DNA from 3 places in the Mesorhizobium sp. M0062 genome. Region 3 is predicted to be linked to each of the others. Evidence: predicted binding sites of a transcription regulator. Region 3 holds the regulator's gene; each other region holds the start of a gene.
What was found. The regulator LexA, encoded in region 3, represses DNA repair genes until DNA is damaged. The targets are predictions, from matches to a motif close to TGTTCNNNNTGTGTTCNG.
Positions count from the first base shown of each region.

Region 1: NKJ64_RS01765 (putative DNA modification/repair radical SAM protein) is a predicted target of LexA. The motif match lies at 1,193-1,210, and genes of this name have one in related genera.
Region 2: uvrA (excinuclease ABC subunit UvrA) is a predicted target of LexA. The motif match lies at 1,695-1,712, and genes of this name have one in related genera.

Region 1 covers NZ_JAMYUO010000001.1:386,229-389,467, forward strand. The annotation lists gene NKJ64_RS01765 (putative DNA modification/repair radical SAM protein) at 1-1,191, opposite strand, end outside; gene NKJ64_RS01770 (glutamine synthetase family protein) at 1,423-2,808, opposite strand; gene NKJ64_RS01775 (aspartate aminotransferase family protein) at 2,844-3,239, opposite strand, start outside.
Region 2 covers NZ_JAMYUO010000005.1:73,591-76,829, reverse strand. The annotation lists gene uvrA (excinuclease ABC subunit UvrA) at 1-1,545, opposite strand, end outside; gene NKJ64_RS08255 (hypothetical protein) at 2,327-2,548, opposite strand; gene NKJ64_RS08250 (ATP-dependent Clp protease proteolytic subunit) at 2,695-3,239, opposite strand, start outside.
Region 3 covers NZ_JAMYUO010000006.1:251,193-254,431, forward strand. The annotation lists gene kynU (kynureninase) at 1-235, opposite strand, end outside; gene NKJ64_RS10590 (GntR family transcriptional regulator) at 403-1,167, shown strand; gene lexA (transcriptional repressor LexA) at 1,373-2,155, shown strand; gene NKJ64_RS10600 (ComEC/Rec2 family competence protein) at 2,149-3,239, opposite strand, start outside.

The DNA of each region.
Region 1 (3,239 bases), on a different contig from region 3:
CAGGCCTGTCTTGTCGGTGAGTCCGCCCGGCGACCAGCCTTCGGCGATGATGAAGGGCCTCAGCTTGGCGATCGAATGGCAGATCCGTCCGACATCTTCCAGCCGCATACGTCGGTGGCGGCGGGTTTCAAGGATCTTCGCCACCACCTTGGTGCCCAGACCCGGAACCCGCAGCAGCGCTTCCCGATCGGCGCGGTTGATGTCGACGGGAAACCTCGCCCGATTGCGCAAAGCCCAGGCGAGCTTGGGGTCAATGGCGAGATCGAGCATGCCGTCGCTGCTGCCGGCGAGGATTTCCGGCTGCGAAAAGCCGTAGAAGCGCATCAGCCAGTCGGCCTGATAGAGCCGGTGCTCGCGCATCAGCGGCGGTTTCTGGAGCGGCAGCGACGATGACGAATCCGGGATCGGGCTGAAGGCGGAGTAATAGACGCGCCGCAGATGGTAGCTGCCATAGAGCCGCGCACTGGAGTGCAAGATACCGTCGTCGGATGTCTTGTCGGCGCCGACGATCATCTGCGTCGACTGACCTCCGGGCGCAAAGCGTTCGCGCTTCTTGGTCCGCAACGTCGGCTCGGCCTTTTCCTCCATCTTCCGGCGCAGGTTCGCCATGGAAAGCCGGATCGTTTGCGGCTTCTTCTCCGGCGCCAGTTTCTTCACGCCCTCATCGGTCGGCAGTTCGACATTGATAGACAGCCGGTCGGCGTAGAGCCCGGCCTGCTCGACCAGTTCGGCCGAGCTTTCCGGAATGGTCTTCAGATGAATATAGCCGGAGAATTTTTCGTCCAGCCGCAGCCGCCGCGCCACCTCCACCATCTCGGCCATGGTCTCGTCCGGGGAGCGGATGACTCCTGAGGACAGGAAGAGGCCCTCGATGTAGTTGCGCCGATAAAAGTCCATGGTCAGCTTCACCACCTCGTCGATGCTAAAGCGGGCGCGGCGCACATTCGATGACGAGCGGTTCATGCAGTAGCTGCAATCGTAAATGCAGAAATTGGTGAGCAGGATTTTCAGGAGCGAAATGCAGCGGCCATCCGGCGCGTAGGAATGGCAGATGCCCATGCCTTCTGTGGAGCCGATACCGCCGGATTGGAGCGAATCCTTCTTCGCCGAGCCGGACGAAGCACAGGAGGCGTCGTATTTGGCGGCGTCAGACAGGATTGCCAGCTTTTCACGGACGGTGGGCGCGCTCATCCGTTCATGATATGTTCTTGAAGGCTGCAGCGCCACCTCATTTGATGCAGGCGGCGAAAAAGTGATCGCCGCCCGCCGTCAGGGCAATCAGAGACCGTTTCGAAATTCGCTCTGGCGAGTCATATGGTGGTGGTTTCGAGAACCGAAGCGCAGCGGACATTTGGTCCGTGAGCATCGGAAGCGCAGAAACCACCATCGATGGCCGCCGGAGTAGAATTTCGAAACGGTCTCTCAGACCTCGTGCAGGTAGAGGTGGTAGTCCAGCTCGCTCACCGTACGCGCGACGCGCAGATACTCCGACTGCTTGATCGCCACGAAGGTGCGATGCAGATCCTCGCCAAGCGCCTCTTTCAGGAAGCTCGAGGCCCGCGCCGCCTCGATCGCGGCGCGCCAGTCGACCGGCATGGTCGTGCGCGTGACAGCGGCTTCATAGCCATTCCCAGTGGTTTCAGGGCCGGGGTCGAGGCCTTCGTCCAGACCCTTGATGATGCCGGCCAGCACCGTTGCCGCGATCAGGTAGGGATTGGCGTCGACGCCCGACGGCCGGTGCTCGATGCGCCGGTTCTTGGCGTCGCCGGCCGGCACGCGCAGCGCCACCGAACGGTTGTTGACGCCCCAGGTCGGCGCCACCGGCGCATAGGACTGCGAGACGAAGCGCCGCCAGGAATTGGCGTGCGGCGCAAACACCAGCATCGATTCGGCCATGGTCTGGATCAGCCCGCCGAGCCCCTGCAGCAGCGGCAGCGACCAGCTTTCGCCGCCGGCTTCGGCAAAAACGTTGCGGCCGTTCTTGTCCTGCAGCGAAACATGGAAATGCATGCCGGAGCCGGCATATTTTTCGATCGGCTTGGCCATGAAGCAGGCGGTAACACCATGGCGGCGCGCCTGCGCCCGCACCAGCCGCTTCAACATGACGAGGTCGTCGGCCGCCCGCATGACATCCTTGCGGTAATTCAGCGTCAGCTCGTACTGGCCGGGCGCGTATTCCGAAATCACCGTTTCGGCCGGAATGCCTTGCGCCTTAGCCGCGGCATAGATGTCGGAAAACAACGGCTCCATGCCGTGCAGATGGTCGACGGAATAGACTTCCGTCTTGGCCGAGCGGCGGCCGTCGAGCACGGCGTCCGCCGGTTTTACCTTGCCGTCGGCGTCACGCTCATTGGCAAGCAGGAAAAATTCGAGTTCGAAGGCGCCGGCGGGATAGAGGCCCTTGGCCGCCAAGATGTCGACCTGCCTGGCCAGCGCCAGCCGTGGGTCCGACGACATAGGCTGTCCCTCGAGATGGTACATCGCCATCAGCAACTGGCCGCGCGGCGGGTTCGTGCCGTAAAGCGGCACCAGCGTGCCGGGGATCGGCCATGCCCTGAGATCGCCGTCTCCAGTCGTCCAGATCAGCCCGGTTTCGTGCACATCCTCGCCGGTGATGTCGAGGCCGAGGATCGAGATCGGCATGTGGCGGCCGCCCTCGAAGATGCTTTTCAGCTCATGCCGGCGCACGATCTTGCCGCGGCCGACCCCGTTGGCGTCGGTCAAGACGATATCGAAGGCTTCGATTTCGGGATGGGCGTCGAGAAAGGCTTGCGCCTCGGCGGGCGTCGAGCCCGAAGGTGAAGTCATGATTAGTGTACTCGAGTTTGGCTTGGCAGCTTGTCTCATGCCGTCAGCCTTGCCGCAACCGTGGCGAAGGCGGTGATCAGCCGGTTGACCTGGGCGCCGGTGGTGGCCGGTGAGATCAGCATCATGTTGTGAAAGGGCGCGATCAGCACGCCCTGGTTGACCAGCGCGACATGGATAGCCGCCTCAAGCTCCGGCGCATGGGCAGTCTCGGCTTCGGCGCCGTTCCTGAGCGGGCCAGGGGCGCAGATGAACTCGACGCGGGCGCCGACGCGGGCGACATGCCAGGGCAGATTGTAGCGATCGATGACGCCGGTCAGCCCGGCATCGAGCCGCAGGGCGAGGCGATCCATCCGGGCATAATTCTCCTGCGTCATCACCTCTTCGAGCGTTGCGCGCATGGCTGCGAACTGCAGCGGGTTCGCCGACAGCGT
Region 2 (3,239 bases), on a different contig from region 3:
CTGGCTCTCGCCGCCCGACAGCGTGCCGGAATTGCGCGACAGCGTCAGATAGTCGAGGCCGACATCGTTGAGGAAGCGCAGCCGGTCGCGGATCTCCTTGAGAACGCGCACCGCGATCTCGTTCTGCTGGTCGTTGAGATGTGGCGGCAGTTCGGTGAACCATTTGTCGGCGTTGCGGATCGACTGCTCGGTGACCTCGCCAATGTGTTTTCCGGCGATTTTGACCGCCAGCGCTTCCGGCTTCAGCCGGTAACCCTTGCAGACCGGGCAGGGCGTCGCCGACATGAAGCGCTCGATCTCCTCGCGCATCCAGGCGGATTCGGTTTCCTTCCACCGCCGTTCGAGATTGGGAATGACGCCCTCGAACGTCTTGGTGGTCTTGTAGGAGCGCAGGCCGTCATCATATTGGAAGGTGACCTCGCGCTCGCCGGTGCCGCGCAGGACGGCTTCCTTGGCCTCTTCGGTCAGGTCTTTGAACTTGTCGCCGAGCTTGAAGCCGTATGCCTTGCCCAGCGCTTCCAGCGTCTGGGCGTAATAGGGTGAGGTCGACTTCGCCCACGGGCTGACGGCGCCGTCGCGCAGCGAGACGTTTTCGTCCGGCACGATCAGGCTGGCGTCGATGGCGCGCTGGTTGCCGAGGCCGTCGCAGGTCGGGCAGGCGCCGAACGGGTTGTTGAACGAGAACAGCCTGGGCTCGATCTCCGGAATGGTGAAGCCGGAAACCGGGCAGGCGAATTTTTCCGAGAACAGGATGCGCTCATGCGTCTCGTTCTTCGATTTGTTGACCGAGTCCTCGCCGGTCTGGCTGGCGTCGAGCGGCCGGTCGGCGAACTCGGCCACCGCCAGCCCTTCCGCCAGCTTGAGCGCCGTTTCGATGGAATCGGCAAGCCGTGTCGCCAGGTCGCCGCGCACGACGATGCGGTCGACGACGACATCGATGTCGTGCTTGTACTTCTTGTCCAACGCCGGCACATCGGCGATCTCATAGAAGACGCCGTCGACCTTGACGCGCTGAAAGCCCTTCTTCTGCAGCTCCAGCAGTTCCTTGCGATACTCACCCTTGCGGCCGCGCACGATCGGCGCCAGCAGGAAAAGGCGCGTGCCTTCCTCGACCGCCAGCACCCGGTCGACCATCTGTGAAACCGTCTGGCTCTCGATCGGCAGGCCGGTCGCCGGCGAATAGGGGATGCCGACGCGCGCGAACAGCAAGCGCATGTAGTCGTAGATCTCGGTGACGGTGCCGACCGTCGAACGCGGGTTCTTCGACGTGGTCTTCTGCTCGATCGAGATGGCCGGCGACAGGCCGTCGATCTGGTCGACATCCGGCTTCTGCATCATTTCGAGGAACTGGCGCGCATAAGCCGACAGGCTCTCGACGTAACGGCGCTGGCCCTCGGCATAGATGGTGTCGAAAGCAAGCGACGATTTGCCGGAGCCCGACAGGCCGGTCATGACGATCAGGCTGTCACGCGGCAGGTCGAGATCGACATTCTTTAGGTTGTGTTCGCGTGCCCCGCGAATGGAAAGGTATTTATGGTCGGCCATCGCCGGTCGCCGCCTCAGGTCTGGTGTCAGTGGGATCGGCGGGTTTTCCCGGCCATTCCCTATGTAGGTATTTTTGCCGCCACGTCGAGAGACGCCACACTTCTCGACCAAAGCCGTTTAACCGTCTTTCGCGCGAAGGGGCAAGCGGAAAGAACAAAGACCGAACACGCTCCTGACAAAGCTGTGCAGAAACTGACAAGGTGTTTCAGAAACTGACCCTGACGTAAGCTCCCGGCGATCACATTTTCCGTAACCGGCTATTCAAGGTTGACGTCCTCGAATCGGGGGCGCACTCTGCCGGAGTCAACGGAGCCGGCCGTCTTTGATGGCCTCGCCGCCCATAGCGGCCTGCGAGACGCCGCAGGTTTTTGCGATTTGTGCTTCGGATTGACACCTGTCGCAACGGACATAGGAGCGGAGCATGACGCCACCGGATAGTCCTTGAGGCTCCACCTGCTAGTGGAGCCGCGGCGGGCGTAAGTGCCAGGTAGTTTCGAGGCATTGAAGTGTATGTGTCCAAATGGACGCATCGCGACAATCCAACAAACCACCCGACAAACCGTGACCTGCCGAATCCCACAAAAATCAGAGACGGCTAGTCGGATCGTCGGCTGAACGCCGCGAAGCATCCGAAATCAAAGTCGGTATAACACTACCGGCAGTTTGGATTTGGAATCCAAGAAAAGCCCCGACCGTTAGCGGAAGCAACGGCGGGGCTGTTCTTTTGTGAGGAAGTCGTCGGCGCAGGCTTTCTCTTCCGTATAGTAACTGGGAAAAGGGGCTACCGGCGCGGCGGCTTGATCCCACCAGTGCCGACATCGACAGTGATGCTGCCGGAAATCCTGACATCGGTGTCGCCGATCTTGAACGTGCCGTTCTCGCCGGCAGGCAGCGCGTCATCCGGCTCCGGCTGCGGCGCGGGCTTGGCGATGCGGTAGTCGCCGGTCACGCCGGGCAGGGCGCCTTTCCGCGACGTGCTGGTGCTGCCCCCGGCAAAGGCCATGCTCGATGTCGCCGCCGTGATGGCAATGGCTATGGTCAGTCTGTTCAGGTGGTAGCGCATGGCAAGACTATAGTGCCGCGCTCAAGGCGAGGCCAGACCAGCGGCGTTGAAATTGAGGGAACACCGGCCTGCATTCGATACGGTGATCAGGCCGCTGCCTGCTTGCGGGTGTCGAAGACGTGGTCAACGAGGCCCCAGTCCTTGGCCTCCTTCGCGGTCATGAAGAAATCGCGGTCAAGCGTGCGTTCGACCTCTTCGTGGGTGCGGCCGCAATGGTGAGCGTAGAGGTCGGCCATGTGCCGCTTGGTGCGCAAAATGCCTTCGGCGTGACGCTGGATGTCGGAGGCCTGGCCCTGGAAGCCGCCCAGAGGCTGGTGCAGCACGATGCTGGCGTTGGGGAGCGCGATGCGCCGCCCCGGCGTTCCCGCCATCAGCAGGAAGGAGGCCATCGACGCGGCAAAGCCCATGCACACGGTCGACACCGGGCAGCTGACATATTGCATCGTGTCGTAGATGGCGAAACCGCTGGTCACCACGCCGCCCGGCGAGTTGATGTAGAGCGAGATCTCCTTGTCGGGATTGTCCGATTCCAGCGACAGGAGCTGGGCGCAGACCAGCGCCGACATGCCGTCATTGATCTCGCCATTGACGAAGATGATGCGCTCGCGCAGCAGCCGCGAGAAAATGTCGA
Region 3 (3,239 bases):
GTTCCACCGGCATGTTGAACCAGCCGGCGGTGTTCCAGGCGCGAATGAGATCGTGCGCCCATTCCTGCGTGGCGGCCTGCTGCAGTTCGCTGAAGACGACCGCTGACGCGGCGCCCAGGGAATTGCCGTCGAGATAAATCACGCCTTGCGGCAAGACAAAGCGTTCGCGCATCGAGCGCAGCGGATCGGCGGCATCCATTGCTTCGATTGTAGCGAGATCGGGTGTCGTGCTCATGATCCGGCGCCCCTCCATGGACAAACGCGCGCGGCGGAGCCTGCCGCCCAAACATGCCGGCGATCTTGAGTGGTCGCCCTTGAACTGTCAAACATTATATATAATTCACCCATTGAAAGGCTTTGATATATAATGATCCGCCGAGCGTTTATGTCTGATGGATCACGATGCTGGATGACGAGCAGACCTCGAAGACGGAAGCGGCCTATCGCCTGCTCAGGCGCGATATTCTTGCGACCCGGCTGGCGCCTGCCGCGCCGTTGAAGCTGAGCACGCTGCGCAACACCTACGGCATCGGCTGGACGCCGTTGCGCGAGGCGCTGTCGCGGCTGGAGGCGGAACGGCTTGTGACCGCCATCAGCAACCGCGGGTTTGCGGTCGCTCCCGTCTCTCGGGCGGAGCTCGAGGATTTGGCGCGTGCGCGGCTGGTGGTCGAACTGCCCCTGCTGGTGGAATCGATCGAGGAGGGCGACCGTGAGTGGGAAGACGCGGTCGTTGCCGCCCACTATCGTCTCTCACGGTGCGGGTCTGTTCTCGACGATCCATCGGATGATGCGGTCGACGCGTGGTACGAAAAACACGATGCCTTCCATGCGGCGCTGCTCAGTGCCGCGACATCCAGCTGGCTGCTGCGCTTCAATGCGACGATTTCCGACCAATTGCATCGCCATCACCGCTTTCTGGGTCTGGCCCCGACGCTGCGCGCCGCCGCCGGCCGCACGGATGGCCACCGGAAGGCCGTGGCGGCCCTGCGCGACGCCGTGGCGATCGAACACCATACCGCCCTGATGGAAGCGGCCCTCGATCGCGACGTCGAACGTGCGAAAACTCTGATGACCGCTCACATCGGCTACACGCTGCAGGTCTATGCCCAGAGTGAACCCGGCGCGGATGCTGCGCAGCCCCGTCCGAAAAGGAAGCGGCGATCGTAGCCGACGACGCAGGGCACTTTGTCTTCGTTTCACCCCGTTGCCGGCCAACGACTACGAGCGGCGCTCGCAGCGCCGAACGTTACGCTGAACAAAACGTCAACACATTCATTAAACTTTAAAAGGTTGCGGAACACAACTGGAACAGATAGTGTTTGTTCTGGGTTTGTTTTTTCTGATTCTGGTTTCAGAACCCTTGGGGGCCGCGATGCTGACGCGCAAACAACATGAGCTTCTGATGTTCATCCATGAACGCCTGAAGGAGAGCGGAATCCCGCCGTCCTTCGACGAGATGAAGGAAGCGCTCGACCTCGCCTCCAAGTCCGGCATCCACCGCCTGATCACGGCGCTTGAGGAGCGCGGTTTCATTCGCCGGCTGCCGAACCGGGCGCGCGCGCTGGAAGTGCTGCGGCTGCCCGACTCGATCGCACCAGGCCTCAATGCGGCGAGGAAGTTTTCGCCGAGCGTCATTCAGGGCAGTCTTGGTCAAACCGGCCAAGGGCAAGGCGGCCAAGGACAAGGCGCGTTGGGCCAAGGCGGTCTCGGCCGCCAGATCAAGCCGGGCTCGCCGTCGCGTTCGATGTCGGCCGGCAATGACGATGCCGTTTCCGCGATTTCAATCCCGGTTATGGGACGCATCGCCGCCGGCGTGCCGATCGACGCCATCCAGCATCAGACCCATTCGATCTCGGTGCCGCCCGATATGATCATGGGCGGCGAACACTACGCGCTCGAGGTCAAGGGCGATTCGATGATCGAGGCCGGCATTTTCGATGGCGACACGGTCATCATCCGCAATGCCGACACAGCCAGCCCCGGCGAGATCGTGGTGGCGTTGGTCGACGATGAGGAAGCGACCCTGAAACGCTTCCGCCGCAAGGGCGCCTCGATCGCCCTGGAAGCCGCCAACCCGGCCTACGAGACCCGCATTTTTGGACCGGACAGGGTGAAGGTGCAGGGCAAGCTTGTCGGATTGATCCGGCGCTACTGAGCCGGCTTGGGTTTGTACTTTTCACGCTGGTTGTAAGGCGGCAGGCCGCGCGCTTCGCGGGAGAAGCGGCGTTGCTCGTGCCAGGGGCGATACGGCTTGTCGACGGCGAAGCGGATGGTTGGCGCTGCAGCTGCCGATTGCGGATCGAAGAAGACGGCGGCGCTGCCGTCGCGGGCCAGCTGTTTCTTCGTCACGACCAGCACCAGCGGGTCGCGGCACGGATTGTAGGCGGTGGCGTCATCGATGACGATCAGGCTCGCGAAGGCACAGGCCGGCCGCGCCGTCTTGCGGTCTTTCGCAAGCGCTACAATGGCTCCGGAAGGGTGCCGGGCGATACAGAGATCGCCGGTGCAATAGAAGGGCGAGCCGGGCGGCAGATCGAGCGGATCGAGATCGAACCGCGTATCTGTTGCCTCGAAAATCTCAGGTGGGATAATGGTTTTGGCCCGCAGCGCCCGTTTCCAATTGTCCGTGGTGAATTCGTTGGAGCGTTCGCGGTTGAGGGCGAGTTCGCCGCCACCGATCGGCATGGCCACCAGATGCGCATCCTCGGATATGAGCACGTCGGGCGTAAGCACCTGCGGCACCGTCAACAGGCCGGCCAGCGCGCAAGGCACGGCCGCCAACCTGAGCCAGGTGGTGGCCATGGTGGCGATGACGAGGGCGACCGCCACCAACAGCACCGAGCGGATGGAGATCAGCCCGACGGCGTCGACCGGCGAGCGCTCGGAAATCCAGGCCGATATAGCGATCATCGCCATCAGACCCTTGCCCATCACATAGAGGAACGGCCCGTCGGCGCCGAACGGCATCGCCAGTGCGCTGAGCACGGCAAAAGGCATGACGATCAACGAAACAATCGGCATCACGGCCAGATTGGCGATCAGGCTGAGCGGCGACACACGCTGAAAATGCCAGATGGCGAACAGCAAGGTTGCACTGCCGGCGATGATCGAGGTCATGGCGAGGCCGCCCATGGCCAGCGCGAATTTTCGCGACAGGAAGCCGACGAAGGAGCGCTTTGCCGGCGGCGTTCTCACCTTGTCGGCGCGGTAATCGGCCCCGCCGGCATAGGCGCCGACAA